DNA from 2 places in the Caballeronia sp. LjRoot29 genome. Region 2 is predicted to be linked to the other one. Evidence: riboswitches for the same ligand, from Rfam matches in the RefSeq annotation. Region 2 holds a riboswitch; the other holds the start of a gene.
What was found. A riboswitch is a leader RNA that binds a small molecule or an ion and turns the genes downstream of it on or off. The one in region 2 is predicted to bind glycine.
Positions count from the first base shown of each region.

Region 1: another riboswitch for glycine. It lies ahead of ACSQ83_RS24040 (D-amino acid dehydrogenase); the one in region 2 lies ahead of gcvT (glycine cleavage system aminomethyltransferase GcvT).

Region 1 covers NZ_CAXUPU020000025.1:41,845-49,251, reverse strand. The annotation lists gene ACSQ83_RS24070 (response regulator transcription factor) at 1-456, opposite strand, end outside; gene ACSQ83_RS24065 (carbon-nitrogen hydrolase family protein) at 587-1,432, shown strand; gene ACSQ83_RS24060 (APC family permease) at 1,528-2,868, shown strand; gene ACSQ83_RS24055 (mechanosensitive ion channel family protein) at 3,126-4,319, shown strand; gene ACSQ83_RS24050 (hypothetical protein) at 4,869-5,180, shown strand; gene ACSQ83_RS24045 (hypothetical protein) at 5,229-5,534, shown strand; glycine riboswitch at 5,636-5,732, shown strand; gene ACSQ83_RS24040 (D-amino acid dehydrogenase) at 5,877-7,094, shown strand.
Region 2 covers NZ_CAXUPU020000005.1:98,245-105,651, forward strand. The annotation lists gene ACSQ83_RS07945 (oxidoreductase) at 1-712, shown strand, start outside; gene ACSQ83_RS07950 (hypothetical protein) at 852-1,229, shown strand; gene ACSQ83_RS07955 (TetR/AcrR family transcriptional regulator) at 1,260-1,871, opposite strand; gene ACSQ83_RS07960 (ABC transporter six-transmembrane domain-containing protein) at 1,990-2,904, shown strand; glycine riboswitch at 2,949-3,070, shown strand; glycine riboswitch at 3,116-3,249, shown strand; gene gcvT (glycine cleavage system aminomethyltransferase GcvT) at 3,354-4,478, shown strand; gene gcvH (glycine cleavage system protein GcvH) at 4,546-4,926, shown strand; gene gcvP (aminomethyl-transferring glycine dehydrogenase) at 4,995-7,407, shown strand, end outside.

The DNA of each region.
Region 1 (7,407 bases), on a different contig from region 2:
ATCTCGCTCGTCGTAACGACGCATATTGCCCAGCGAAAATCCCATGGTGTAATTGGTGTCGATCACCACGTTGAAATGCACTTCGTCGCCAACAATGTTCTTCTTGAAGTAACGTTGGTAGTACTCCGTCATTTTGAAGTTATCGGGTGCAACATCCGCTAGCGTATAAAACCCCGAGACACGCTGTTCGAAAGCCGCCAGATAAAATGGATCGAGTTGGTAAAGTGCTGCCAGATAGTCCTGGAACAACAGGTCGACCTTGCCGTCGGGCAGCGCCTGTTCAGCGCAAACCAGCGGCGGTCCATTGCGCGCGAAACGCAGTGCGACCCAACTGTCGAAGGTGATATGCCGCTCGAGCACTCGCGTGAGGCGAGCCCAGAAATGCGGCCCGTCGAGTGCGTCGATGGCTGAACCGATCTCTCTATGGAACGCGAGATCATGCCATTGAAACTCCATCGTCTCCTCCGGTAAGGGTAACCCTGGTGGGTAATTCCTGGACAAAAATAATGCCTCGACAATAGTCCGGACGAAAACGTAGGCCACCCAAATAATGGCACTGAAAGGTATCTGGAAGGAGACGGATTTAATGCAGGCAGAACTCGCACAACTCGCGCTGGTCGACGGCGACGTCGGGCACAACACCGCCAAGGTCATCGAAACAATCGGCCGCGCCAATGTCGCCGGGGGCACGAAGCTGATCGTGTTCCCCGAAGCAACCCTGTCCGGTTTTCCGACGCGAGAAGACGTCGCGGATGTCGCGCAATCAATCGATGGACCCGCACTCACCAGCGTACGCGACGCCGCGCGGCGCGCCGGCGTATCGGTCGCGGTGGGACTCGCTGAACGCGAAGGCGCGCGATTCTACAACACGACCGTATTGATCGATGACACAGGCGAGATCGCGCTGCGTTACAGGAAGACGCACCTGTGGGCGTCGGACGTGGGCGTGTTCACGCCGGGCGATCGCTTCGAAACCTGCTTGTGGAACGGCCTCACGGTCGGCCTGCTGATCTGCTACGACATCGAGTTCCCCGAGACCGCCCGGGCAATCGCCGCGCTCGACGCCGACCTGCTGATCGTCACCAACGGCAACATGGATCCGTTCGGCCCCGTGCATCGGCGTGCCATTACCGCACGCGCAATGGAGAACCAGATGTTCGCGCTCATGGTGAACCGCTGCGGCTCAGGCGACGACAACCTCACCTTCCCCGGCGAATCCGCGCTGGTTGATCCGTGCGGAGAAATTGTAGCTGCGGCGGGTGCGCAAGAAACGCTGCTGCGCGTTGATATCGACTTCAAGCGGCTGGAGGCCAGCCGTGAGCACTATCGTTACTTGAACGATGCACGCGTGCCGCTCGGCCTCACGCCAATCGACAACGCCGATGGATCGCGTGCGCTGGTGATTGAAGAACGTCGTCGTTCTATCGACTGAAGACTGAAGTTTCAGCAGTTCCGTAGCACATGAATCGTCCGGAGCCCGCGCTCCGGACGCGCCCGCCCACGCCTGTCGAAAGTCCCGGAGATATCATGCAAGACTCGTCCGTAGCCGCGCAGTCGCATCTGAAACGTACACTCGGCTTGCCGTCAGTATTATTGTTCGGCCTGGCTTATATGGCGCCGCTGATCGTTTATGGCACCTATGGCGTGCTCGCCAAAGCCAGTGACGACACCGCTGCGCTTGCCTACTTGCTTGCTCTCGTTGCTATTGCCTTCACGGCGCTGAGCTACGGCAAGCTCGCGCGGCTTTACCCCGTCGCCGGCTCCGCCTACACCTACACGCGCAAGACCTTCAATGCGCATCTGGGCTTCCTGGTCGGCTGGGCAACGCTGCTCGACTATTTCTTCCTGCCTATGGTGATCTGGCTGATCGGTGCGGCTTATCTGAATGCTGCGTTCCCAACCGTGCCCACCTGGATCTGGATCGTCGCGTTCATTGTCCTGACGAGCGCGTTGAACATAGTCGGCATTGAACTGGCCGCGCGCTTCAACATTGTGCTGATGATCGTGCAACTGGCGATCGTCGGTTTGTTTGTCGTGCTCTGCTGGCATTACGCATCGGCGGCGGCCGGTCCCGGCGGAATCGCGTTGGCAGAACCGTTCTTCAAGGGACATGTGCCATTCGCTTCGACCATGGCCGGCGCCGCCATTGCCGCTTATTCGTACCTCGGTTTCGATGCGGTGTCCACGCTCACGGAAGAGACCATCGACCCGAAGAAGAACATGCCGCGCGCCATCTTGTGGATCGCGTTGATCGGCGGCGCTATTTTCGTTCTGGCCGCTTACACGATGCAACTTGCGCACCCCGGCGTGGAATTCAAGGACACCGATTCGGCCGCGTTCGAAGTCGCCAAGATGATTGGCGGTGATATCTTCGTGACGGTCTTTCTGGCCGGCCTGATCCTCGCGCAGTTTGCATCGGGCATCTCGGCGCAAGCTAGCGTCGGACGTTTGCTGTATGCCATGGGACGCGATGAAATCCTGCCTAAGCGCGTGTTTGGTTTCATCCATCCGAAGTTCAAGACGCCGGCGATCAACATCGCGATCGCAGGGATTGTGGGATTGATCGCGCTTAAGCTGGACGTGGCAACGTCAACGTCGTTCATCAACTTCGGCGCTTTCCTTGCGTTCACCGCCGTCAATCTTTGCGTGGTCAGGATATATTTGTCAGGCGATCATGGCGACAAGAGGATTGGCGTGATCGGCGGATTGGTGTTTCCGTTGATTGGCGCAGTCGCGGATATCTGGCTGCTGGCGAGCCTGGAGAAGACCGCACTTGTGCTGGGTGCAGTCTGGTTCGTGATCGGGCTCGTGTACCTGTGCTGGATCACGCGCTTGTTCCGCCAGCCGCCGCCGGAAGTGGCCGTTTAAAGCGAGGGCGATGCAGTGCGCTTTCAGGCGCGCTGCAGTCAAGCTCACTTCAAGCAACCGCAACCTGGAGATAAGCTGGACCCACATCTAGCCTCACAAAAAAGATCAGGGCGCCGTTACAATGCCGTTGACACGCTCAAGCCATGACGGCTGGTTTGGCTCGCACTGCAGCACCGCTTAGAAAGATCCGCAAGTGGTTAAGAACGCACTCCCGGATCGTCCCTAGGGAAGCAAGCTGGTCAGCACTGAGAGGATCAATGTTCAACGACATGTTCCACGTAGTGAATGGGCCAAATGGGCGTGAGTTTTTTGTCCACACCGACAGCTTGCCCGTGGCGATCGTTCTGGTCATCGCATTGCTTTTGGCGATCGCATTGTCCAGCATGCTCTGCTACTACATCACCCGCTTTATCTTGCTCCGGCTTGTTGGCTACCTGGCACGTGGCGAGCGCCGCAAGTGGCTGCGTGCCGCCGAGCGCCGCAAGGTGTTCGACCGGCTGGCGCCACTGGTGCCTGCGATCATCATTTATCTTTCAGCCCCGCTGCTCACTGGCGTGACGTTCCCGGTTATTTCCGCACTGGGTGGTCCAGTGGAGACGCTGTCCGCATGCTTCATGGTCGTGACCGTCTTGCGGGCTGCGTTCGCGTTCATGGAAAGCATTGAAGATCGCTATAGTCATTTTCCCTTTGCAACCCAGAGACCGATCAAAAGCTTTCTTCAGATAGCCGCCATCTTCCTGTACGTGCTTGCGCTGATTGCCGCTGTGTCATTGTTATTGCATCGCTCGCCGGCCAACTTCCTCACTGGCGTGAGCGCAATGACGGCGCTGCTGATCATTATCTTTCGCGATTCGCTGCTGGGTTTTGTCGCCAGTATTCAACTGGCCGCGTACGACATGCTGCGTGTGGGCGACTGGATCGAAGTACCCGGATTCGTGGCTGACGGAACGGTCATCGACATTGCGCTGAATACGATCAAGGTCCAGAACTTCGATAACTCCATTGTCATGCTGCCAAGCTATGTGTTGCTGACCAATAGCGTCAAGAACTGGCGCGGCATGGTTGAATCCGGCGGACGGCGGGTCAAGCATGCCATTAACCTCGACATGGAGAGCATCCGGTTTTGCGACGATGAATTGCTCGCCAGGCTAACGGCGAGCGCCGCCTTTCGGGTACCGTTCACCGTGCCCGAGGATGGGCATCGCCTGACCAACCTCGGCATGTTTCGACGGTACCTGACCGACTACTTTCGCCATTACCCGGCGATCCGAAAAGACATGCCGCTGGTCGTTCGCCAATTGCAATCCACGGAACATGGTTTGCCGCTGGAAGTGTTCTTGTTCATCGACGAGACGAGTTGGGAATCGTACGAACAAATCCAGTCGGACATGTTCGACCATGTCTACGGCATCTTGCCGCTATTCAACTTGCGCGTCTGGCAAATGCGCTAGCGGCGCCGGGTGAAAGCCCGGTCGCGCTGCGTTATCCGGCTAGCCCCTCGACAATACAGACCACGACGGTAAATGCGCCAATGCAGGCGGCCAGCGTGGCTACTGCCTTCGCGAAAGGATTCATGCGACCTCCAAAATCGATAACGAGAGTCGCATCTTATAGCGAAATGAAAGCAAAAAGAAATAATTGTATTAAATGAAAGCTTAGGCAAAATGCAGGTGCCGACCGCGGTGTTTGTTGAGGTGGATTCGCGAGGATCGCCAGGCCTTGACTTCCAAACCAGCTGAAGAAATTCCCGCAATGATTCCGATCGCAAGGTTGCCCGCGAGTGCTCGCTCAAGGTATTCGATGCACTGCCGATAACGCGTACACCATCGAAAAGAATAAAAAGGAAAATCATGAGAGGTCTTTCCCTGCTGGTCGCGAGCGCAGCGCTTGCCGTGCTGTCCGGTTGTTCGACCACACAGAGCGTCGTCCCGGGGCCTCAAGCGAAGTTATCGCCCATGACGACAGCTTGTTTCACAGCGCATGGAGGCAGGTCGGCGGACATGGATGCGGCCGTTCAACGCAACCTCGAAAATCACGGCGTATCCGTTTCGATCGCTCCGGCGTGCGACAAGGCCGACATGAACGTCTCCTATACCGATAGCTGGTTTTGGGACATCGTCATGTATCTGAGATCGATGGATATACGCTTTTACAAGGCACCAAGCGGCGGATTGATCGCTTCTGGCCACTGGAAAAACTCGGTGCTGCATCAGTTCCCGAATGCGGATGGCGTCGTTCAAGACTTGATGGATGGCATGTTCGTTCAGGCGGGCGAGCCCAGTGCCATTCGAACCAAGGCGGCATCGAATTAGAAATAGCTTATTCGCTCGCACCGCACGAGCAGCGCATCGGGGATCGACGTGACCATCCTGTTTTTTCTTCTACAGATCGTCTACAGCCTATTGCAGAGCGCAGCCCTATTCGCGGGCCTCGAATATTGGCTTGGCTGGCCGAACTGGGTATGTGCGCTGATCGGCGCCATCTTCGTCTTTGGACTTCGGATCACACCTATCACGGTTCCGCTTGGGATTCTCGGAGCACACTACGGCTTCCAATGGTCGTGGCCCATGTCGCTGCTGCTATTTTTCGGTCCGCTATTACTGCTCATCGCTCTAGCGATTTTCGGCCGCGCTGCGGGCGGTATCAAGTGGCTAGTGCGCTGGTAGGTTAGTAGCAAGGCTGCACTCTGCGAGAGGCGGCTGCTTTTCGCAATGCCCCAATGCCCCTTGCCTATCTTATTTTTAGACGGTATCTTGGCGGGGTTCTAATCGCTAGCGCGGGAGAGACTGTCACGGCAACATGGTGACGGCGCCGACGGAGCAACCGCCCCGGAAACTCTCAGGCCAAAGGACCGCGCAGCAGGAACATCTGGAGAGCGACGCTTTAATGCGTCCACCGACGGGGATGTCGTGCGTGCAACGCCACGACTGAAACTCTCAGGTACACGGACAGATGGGGCATAGACGCCGGCAGCGCCGGCGATGCCCAACTTTCATCTGGACTTTGTCATGTCACGAATCGCCATCATTGGCGCCGGTATTACCGGCGTCACGACTGCTTACGCCCTTTCCGAACGCGGCCACGACGTCACCGTTTTCGAGCGTCACCGATACGCCGCGATGGAAACATCGTTCGCCAACGGCGGCCAGCTTTCCGCCAGCAACGCCGAGGTCTGGAACAGCGTGGCCACCGTGCTCAAGGGCCTGCGCTGGATGTTTACGCGCGACGCACCGCTGTTGCTCAACCCCGCGCCGAGTTGGCACAAGTATTCGTGGATGGGCGAATTCCTGCGGCAGATCCCGAACTACCGGGCCAATACTGTTGAGACAGTGCGGCTTGCCATTGCCGCGCGCGAGCATCTGTTTGGGATTGCTAAGCGTGAAGGGATCGACTTCGATCTCGAGCAACGCGGCATCCTGCATATGTACCAGCACAAGAAGGACTTCGATACCGCCGCGAAGGTGAACCAGCTTTTGCAGACTGGCGGGCTTGATCGGCACGCGGTCACGAACGACGAAATGCGCGCGATCGAGTGTACGTTGCAGGGCGATTTTCACGGTGGATTTTTCACGCCGTCCGACTCGACGGGCGACATCCACAAGTTCACGCGCGGTCTGGCTGAAGCCTGCGAGCGGCGTGGCGTGCGCTTTCATTACGACGCGCAGATCGCGGATATCGTACAGCGTGGCGATAGTCCGTTCGCATTGCGGGTGCTGGAGGGCGGCATCGCGGGTGATGAGCAGCGGTATGAATTCGATCGCGTCGTGGTGTGCGCCGGCGTGGCAAGCCGGCAGATTGCATCGATGCTTGGCGACAACGTGAATATCTATCCGGTGAAGGGTTATTCGATCACCGTGTGCCTCGATGACGCCGCGAGCCGCGAGGGTGCGCCGTGGGTCAGCCTGCTCGACGAGAGCGCGAAGATTGTCACTAGCCGGCTTGGCGCTGACCGTTTTCGCGTTGCAGGTACGGCTGAAATCAATGGCTTTAATCGCGATATTCGATCGGACCGGGTTGCACCGCTCGTGGATTGGACGCGGCGTTATTTCCCCGGCGTGGCGACATCGCGGGTGATTCCTTGGGCGGGGTTAAGGCCCATGCTGCCGAGCATGTTGCCGAAGGTCGGACGCGGTAAGCGGCGGGGGGTGTTCTACAACACCGGGCATGGGCACTTGGGATGGACACTGTCGGCGGCGACTGCGTATAGCATTGCTGAGCAGATATAGGGCGTGGGTTTTCGCTCGCGCCGGTGGACGGGGGTGGGGTTGCTAGGTTCTGGCCTTAGCGGTCGGGTTGATTGCCGGGTTGCTGCTTTTCAGGTCTTCGCGCGTTTTATGTTGGATGTTTTCTTTATCACTATTAGCCACTGCGCGTGGCGGCGCGTCATTTCTTTGTCCAAAGCGACAAAGAAACGAAGCAAAGAAAACGCTTTCACCGCTCTACCCTAAGTGTCCACAGCGTGCAGTTTTGATTCATGGGTGCCCCAAAAGCACGGTGCTCGCAAGAGCGGAGGATGTTTGAACCCCTCTTTCTCGCGAA
Region 2 (7,407 bases):
CGAAAAGCGCGGACTGCTGTTCGCACCGTTCCACAATCGTCGCTGGGATGGCGATTTCATGACGGTGCGCGCGTTGATCGAAAGCGGCCGGCTCGGGCGCGTGACGCACTATGAATCGCATTTCGACCGCTTCCGGCCCAAAGTGCCGCAACGATGGCGCGAGGAAGCATCGCGGGGCGGCGGCTTGTTGTTCGATCTCGGACCGCATCTCATCGACCAGGCTTTGACGCTGTTCGGCCGTCCGCAGACCGTGTATGCCAGCGTCAACGCCCACCGAGATCACGCAACCGCACCGGACTACGTTCATCTGCTGCTGGGCTACGAAGACAAGGAAATCATCCTGCACGCCACCGCGCTGGCCGCGCTGGAACCGCCGCGTTTCGCCATTCACGGCACGCGCGGCAGCTATGTGAAAACGGGTCTGGATGTACAGGAAGACCAGCTCAAAGCTGGTTTGCGTCCCGGCAATCCCGAATTCGGCCGCAATCCGCCCGGCCTGCTTCGCGAAGTCGATGGCGACCACGACTTGCGTCAGGAATTCGCCACCCGCGACGGCGCTTACGCAGAGTTTTATCGAGCGCTGGCGGCATCGGTGCTTGACGGAAAGCCGTTCCCGGTCGCGTCGCAAGATGCCGTCGATGTCATGACCATCATCGATATCGCCATCCGCAGCAACGCCGAAGGCCGCCGACTCGATTTCACGCCGCTCTAATAACAAACGGCCCACGCGCGACTTTCAAACACACAGCGTTACATTTGCGCGCCGCTCCGACGTCAGCCGGAGCGGTGCGCGGACCGTTCTTCTCCAGTCGTTATCGTCTTATCTTAAAAACCAAACGAGGAGAACTTCAATGCTGACGCTTAAAGCAGGTTTTACCCGCGCGCTGATTGGCGTGGCGCTCGCGGGATCGCTGGCGGCGTGTGTCGTCCAACCGACGCGCCAGGTCGATGTCGTCCAGGAAACGCCGGCGCGCCCCGATCCGCACATGGAAGCAGTGCATCGGATGGATCAGGTGAACGGGCGGATCAACGCGTTGTGGCATCACGTCGATCAGCGCGTGGGCCAGGGCTTTTATCCGCCGCCACAGGGCGAGGCTTTCCATCATCGACTGGATGTAGTGCGTCAGGAAGCGCGTGACATGGCTTCGCAGCATGGCGGCGGTTTGTCGGGTGAAGAACAGCACACGCTGAACGGCGAGCTGGACGGTTTGCAGCACGCGATCCAGTAAGTTCTTAATGCGCCGAACGGATGGCTTGCTCTATGGCTGCCGTTCGGCCTGAGGCGCGCCAAGCTCAAAACCCAACACCATCTCCGCTATTTCCACGACCTCCTGCATCGCGGCTTCAACGGCTTCAGCCGATGGCGCCAGCAACAGGTCATCGGCGTAACCCATTGCCAGCGCGAAGATTTGCCGGGCAGCGCGTTCCGGCGATGCGCATCGGAACACCTTCGCCTCCACGCCCTTTTCGATAATCCCGCACAGCATCGCTTGCCAGCGGCTGATCTCGCTTAGATACGCTCGCGCCAGTTCTGCGTCGTGCATGGCTTCGTCCCACGCATCGAGCCACAGCCCCCAACCGTCATCCTTGCTGGCGGGCAGGCAGTCGCGGATAAAACCGAGCAACGCGTCGACCGGCGGTTTATCGGACAAACGCGCGCCGGCTTCTTCGAGTTGCTCGTTAGCAAAGTGCACGAACGCCTCACGACGCAACTCGTCCCAGTCGCCGAAGTAGTGATAAATGTGACTGCGCGACAACCCCGCGTGATCGGCGAGATCGCGCGTGGAGACGTTGGCAAAACCTTTCTGACGAAACAATTCCAGGGCGGCCGCAATGATCTGATCTTTGCGTTCGGGCGACGACCGCGACATATTCGATTCCTTTTCTAGCGTGTACAGATTCTGGTTGAGCTTGCGCTTTGAGCGACCGCTCAATTATAATTTGAGCAGCCGCTCAAATTATAACGGCGATTTTACCCAAGGTACGGTCATGTCATTCGTCACATCAGAAATCCGGATAGTTGAGCGCGAAAAGCTCGGTCAGCAATCCGCCACATCCACGCTCAAAGCCATTGCCCGCGCTTATCCCGGCAAGCTGGTTTGCACGTTGTCGCTCGTCGCGCTGGAGAACGCGCTGTTGCTCGCGTATCCGTTGTTTGCCGGATTTGCCGTCGACTCGATCATTCGCGGCGATGCCCGCAGCGCGTTGTTCTACGCGGTCATCGTATTGGCGTTCTGGGTAGTCGGCGCCGCTCGACGGGCCGTGGATACGCGCACCTTCACGCGGATTTACGCCGATCTGGCCGTGCCGGTGATCCTGAACCAGCGCCTGCAGAACCAAAGTACGTCGACGGCTGCGGCGCGCGTGGTCTTGGCCCGGGAGTTTGTCGATTTCTTCGAAAAACACGTGCCGACGATGGTCACCGCGTTGGTATCGATCATCGGCGCCGTGGTCATGCTGCTGGCGATCGAGCCCTGGATCGGCGTAGCCAGCCTGGGCGGGTTGCTGCTGTGCCTGGCCTTGCTGCCACGCTTTGCACGACGCAACCAGAGCTTGCATCAGCGGCTGAATGACCGGTTGGAGAAGGAGATCGGCCTGGTCGCGAAAGTGGGAACGCTCACGCTGAAACGGCACTATCGCGTGCTGTCCAGGTTGCGGGTTCACCTCTCGAACCGTGAAGCCGCGGCGTTTTTGTTCGTCGGCTGCGTAGCGGCGGTGTTGTTTGTCATCGCCATCAGTCAGTTGGCGATGGCGCCCGCGGTCAAGGCGGGGCATGTCTATGCCGTGATGACGTATCTCTGGACCTTTGTCAGCAGCCTCGACGAAGCGCCGTACATGGTCGATCAACTCGCGCGCCTGCGCGATATCGGCAAGCGCGTGGATCCAGGCCTCAGCAAGGATTAACCGCCACCGCTGTTTGACAAGCTGAATTCGGTCGCGTAAATTCGCCGCACGCGTCGGGAGAGCGCGCTGGCTTCGGTTGTTCGCATCGAGAACGACTTGAAACGAAGCAAGCGCCGCCGAAGGGGCACACCCACAAACTCTCAGGCAAAAGGACCGGCCGCGTCGAATTTCCGTCTATGAATCGCGCCTTTAACCAGGCGCCAGAAACGGAAGGTCGAACTCTGGAGAGCGGCATCGGCTGATCAGAATCATCAGTCAGATGCCCACCGAAGGGGCGCGCGTTGGACGCCGGTTGATCGGCGCACGGCGTGCAATCTCTCAGGTACCGAGGACAGAGGGGTCATGTACCGGATCGCTACGCGGTTTGGGCTTTGCTTTCAAAGCTCGAACCCCGAGCGGGTTTGTCGCATGGCCTTTTTTTGTTTTCGCGCACGCCCGAGGCCCGCTCCATGTCTGATCTTCAACACACGCCCTTGCACGCCACTCACCTTGCGCTCAACGCACGCATGGTCGATTTCGGCGGCTGGGACATGCCCGTCAATTACGGTTCGCAGATCGACGAACACCACGCGGTGCGCACCGACGCCGGCATGTTCGACGTGTCGCACATGCGCGTCGTCGATTTCACCGGCGACAAGGCGCGCGAGTTCTTCAAGCACGCGATCGCCAACAACGTCGACAAACTCACCGTTCCCGGCAAGGCGCTGTATTCGTGCCTGCTGAACCCGGAAGGCGGCGTGATCGATGACCTGATCGTCTATTACTTCGCCGATGACAACTATCGCGTTGTAGTGAACGCCGGCACGGCCGAAAAAGACATTGCGTGGTTCGGCCATCTCAACGCGGAAGGCGGTTTTGGACTGACGATCACGCCGCGCCGCGATTTTTCGATCGTGGCCGTGCAAGGTCCGAACGCCCGCGAAAAAGTCTGGCAAGTGCTGCCGGAAACGCGCGATGCCACCGCCGAACTCAAACCTTTCAACGCCGTGCAATTTCCCGGCAGCTCGTTCGGCGACGTGATGCTCGCGCGCACCGGCTACACGGGCGAAGACGGTTTCGAAATCGTCGTGCCTTCCACGCACGTTGAAGCGTTCTGGAACGCATTGATCGCGCAAGGCGTGAAACCCGCCGGCCTCGGCGCACGCGACACGCTGCGTCTCGAAGCGGGCATGAACCTGTACGGCCAGGACATGGACGACACGGTTTCCCCGCTCGACGCAGGTCTCGCGTGGACCGTCGATTTGAACGATGCAAATCGCGCGTTCGTTGGCCGTGCCGCGCTGGAAAAGAACGGCTCGAAAGCGCGCTTTGTCGGCCTGATTCTGCAGAAGGAAAACGGCCGTGCCGGTGGCGTGCTTCGTGCTCACCAAAAGGTCGTCACGGCCGACGGCGAAGGCGAGATCACGAGCGGCACATTCTCGCCATCGATGCAGGAATCCATCGCGTTCGCCCGGGTGCCGGCGAGCGTGAAACCGGGCGACAAAGTGCACGTCGTGATCCGCGACAAACAACTGCCGGCAAGCGTGGTAAAACTGCCTTTCGTGCGCAACGGCAAGGTGTTGGCGGCGCTTTAAACCGCCTGCAATCACCTGCTGAAACAGCCACGCACGTCCCACCCTTAAAGACAACTGGAGCATCCGCATGAGCATCCCGGCCGACCTCAAATACACCGAATCGCACGAATGGGTGCGCACCGAATCCGACGGCACGCTGACCATCGGCATTACGGATCACGCGCAGGAAGCACTGGGCGATGTCGTGTTCATCGAATTGCCGCCGGTGGGTAAGACCGTTGCCGCCGGCGACGCCGTCGCGGTGATTGAATCGGTGAAAGCAGCATCCGATATCTACGCACCTGTGTCCGGCGAAATTGTCGGCGCGAACGAAGCACTGACCGGCACGCCGGATCAGATCAACGGCACGCCGTACGAAAGCTGGCTCTTCAAGATCAAGCCCGCCGCCGATGCAAACACGGATCGGCTCATCGATGCCGGTGCGTACGGCACGTCGATCGGCGAGTAAATCTTTTAACGACCGTGCGGCGTGCTTGGGCTCGAAAGCAAAACCACGCCGCACCTGCAGGAATTCTCATGAAGCTCGAACACCCGGACCGTCTGATGAACCGCTCATCCTTGTCTCTCGCCGCGCTCGAATGCCACGATGCATTTGCCCAGCGGCACATTGGCCCGGATGCGGCCGACCAGCACGCCATGCTTGAAGCGCTCGGTTTCGCGTCGCGCGCGGCGTTCATCGACGCGGTGATTCCCGAGGCCATCCGGCGCCACGAAACGCTGCCGCTCGGCGCGTTCACGCAGCCGAAAAGCGAAGCGGAAGCGCTGGCGTCGCTGAGGAAACTCGCGGATCAGAACCTGGTGTTCAGGAACTACATTGGGCAGGGTTATTACGGCACGCACACGCCCGCTGTGATCCTGCGTAACGTGCTTGAAAATCCGGCGTGGTACACGGCTTACACGCCGTATCAGCCGGAGATTTCGCAAGGCCGCCTGGAAGCGTTGCTGAACTTCCAGCAGATGATTATCGACCTCACAGGTCTCGCGATTTCGAACGCTTCCTTGCTCGATGAAGCTACCGCCGCCGCCGAAGCCATGACGCTGCTGCAGCGCGCGGGCAAGCCGAAATCGAACTTGTTTTATATCGCTGACGATGTACTGCCGCAGACTATCGAAGTCGTGCGAACGCGCGCGAAACCTGCGGGTATTGAAGTCAAAGTTGGTCCCGCCGCCGACGCCGCCACGGCCAACGCATTCGGCGTGCTACTGCAATACCCGGGCGCGAATGGCGATGTACGCGACTATCGCGCTGTGACTGAGGCGGTTCATGCGGCCGGCGGTTTTGTGATCGCCGCCGCCGATCTGCTCGCTCTCACGCTGCTCACGCCGCCGGGCGAATGGGGCGCGGACGTGGCTATCGGTAATACGCAGCGCTTTGGCGTGCCGGTCGGATTCGGTGGTCCACACGCGGCGTACATGGCCGTACGCGATGACTTCAAGCGTCAGATGCCGGGCCGTCTTGTCGGCGTAACCGTCGATGCCCAAGGCAAGCACGCACTGCGTCTCGCGCTGCAAACGCGTGAACAACATATCCGCCGCGAAAAGGCGACATCGAATGTATGTACGGCGCAGGCGTTGCTCGCGATCATGGCCAGCATGTACGCCGTGTATCACGGGCCGCAGGGTCTGAAGACCATCGCGTTGCGCGTGAATCGCGTCGCGTCGATCTTCGCCGCCGGCGTGCAGAAGCTCGGCTATACGCTCGCGAACGAGACGTTCTTCGATACCGTCACCATCGTCAGCAGCGCGAATACCACGGCGCTGCATCAGGCAGCATCGGCGGTACATGTGAACCTGCGGCATATCGATGCAACGCACGTAGGCGTTTCCGTCGATGAAACCACCACGCGCGACGGCCTGCTCAAGCTCTTTGCAGTGTTCGCGGAAGTGGTCGGCAAGACGGAGACATTCGATATCGACGCACTCGATGCCGACGCGAAAGTCTCCTTGCCGAAAGCACTCGAACGCACGAGCGATTACCTCACGCATCCGGTATTCAACCGTCATCATTCCGAACACGAAATGCTGCGCTACTTGCGCAGTCTGGCGGACAAGGATCTCGCGCTCGACCGCACGATGATCCCGCTCGGTTCCTGCACGATGAAGTTGAACGCAACGTCCGAAATGCTGCCCGTTACGTGGCCTGAATTCGCGCAGATTCATCCGTTCGCGCCTGCTGAGCAAACCGTCGGTTATCGGACGATGATCGATCAACTCGAGCAAATGCTGGTTGCGTGTACCGGTTACGCGGCGGTATCGCTGCAGCCGAACGCCGGCTCGCAAGGCGAGTACGCCGGCTTGCTCATCATCCACGCGTATCACGAGTCGCGTGGCGAAGGGCATCGGAACATTTGTTTGATTCCGTCGTCGGCGCACGGGACGAACCCGGCATCGGCGCAAATGGCCGGCATGCAAGTCGTGGTCGTTGCGTGCGATGAACAAGGCAACGTCGATATCGCCGACTTGAAGGCGAAGGCCGACAAGCACGCCGCGAACTTGGCGGCAATCATGATCACGTATCCGTCCACGCACGGCGTGTTCGAAGTGAACGTGCGCGAGATCTGCGAGATCGTGCACGCGCACGGCGGGCAGGTGTACGTCGATGGCGCGAACATGAACGCGATGGTCGGTCTCACTGCGCCAGGCCAGTTCGGCGGCGATGTATCGCACCTGAATCTTCACAAGACCTTCTGCATTCCGCATGGCGGCGGCGGACCGGGCGTGGGTCCAGTCGCTGTCGGCGCACATTTGGCCAAGTTCTTGCCGAACCAGCATTCGACCGGTTATCAACGCGATGCGGCTGGCATTGGCGCGGTATCGTCGGCGCCTTACGGCTCGGCTGCTATCCTGCCGATCTCGTGGATGTACATCGCGATGATGGGCGCGCAAGGGCTCACGAACGCCACCGAAAGCGCGATTCTCGCGGCGAACT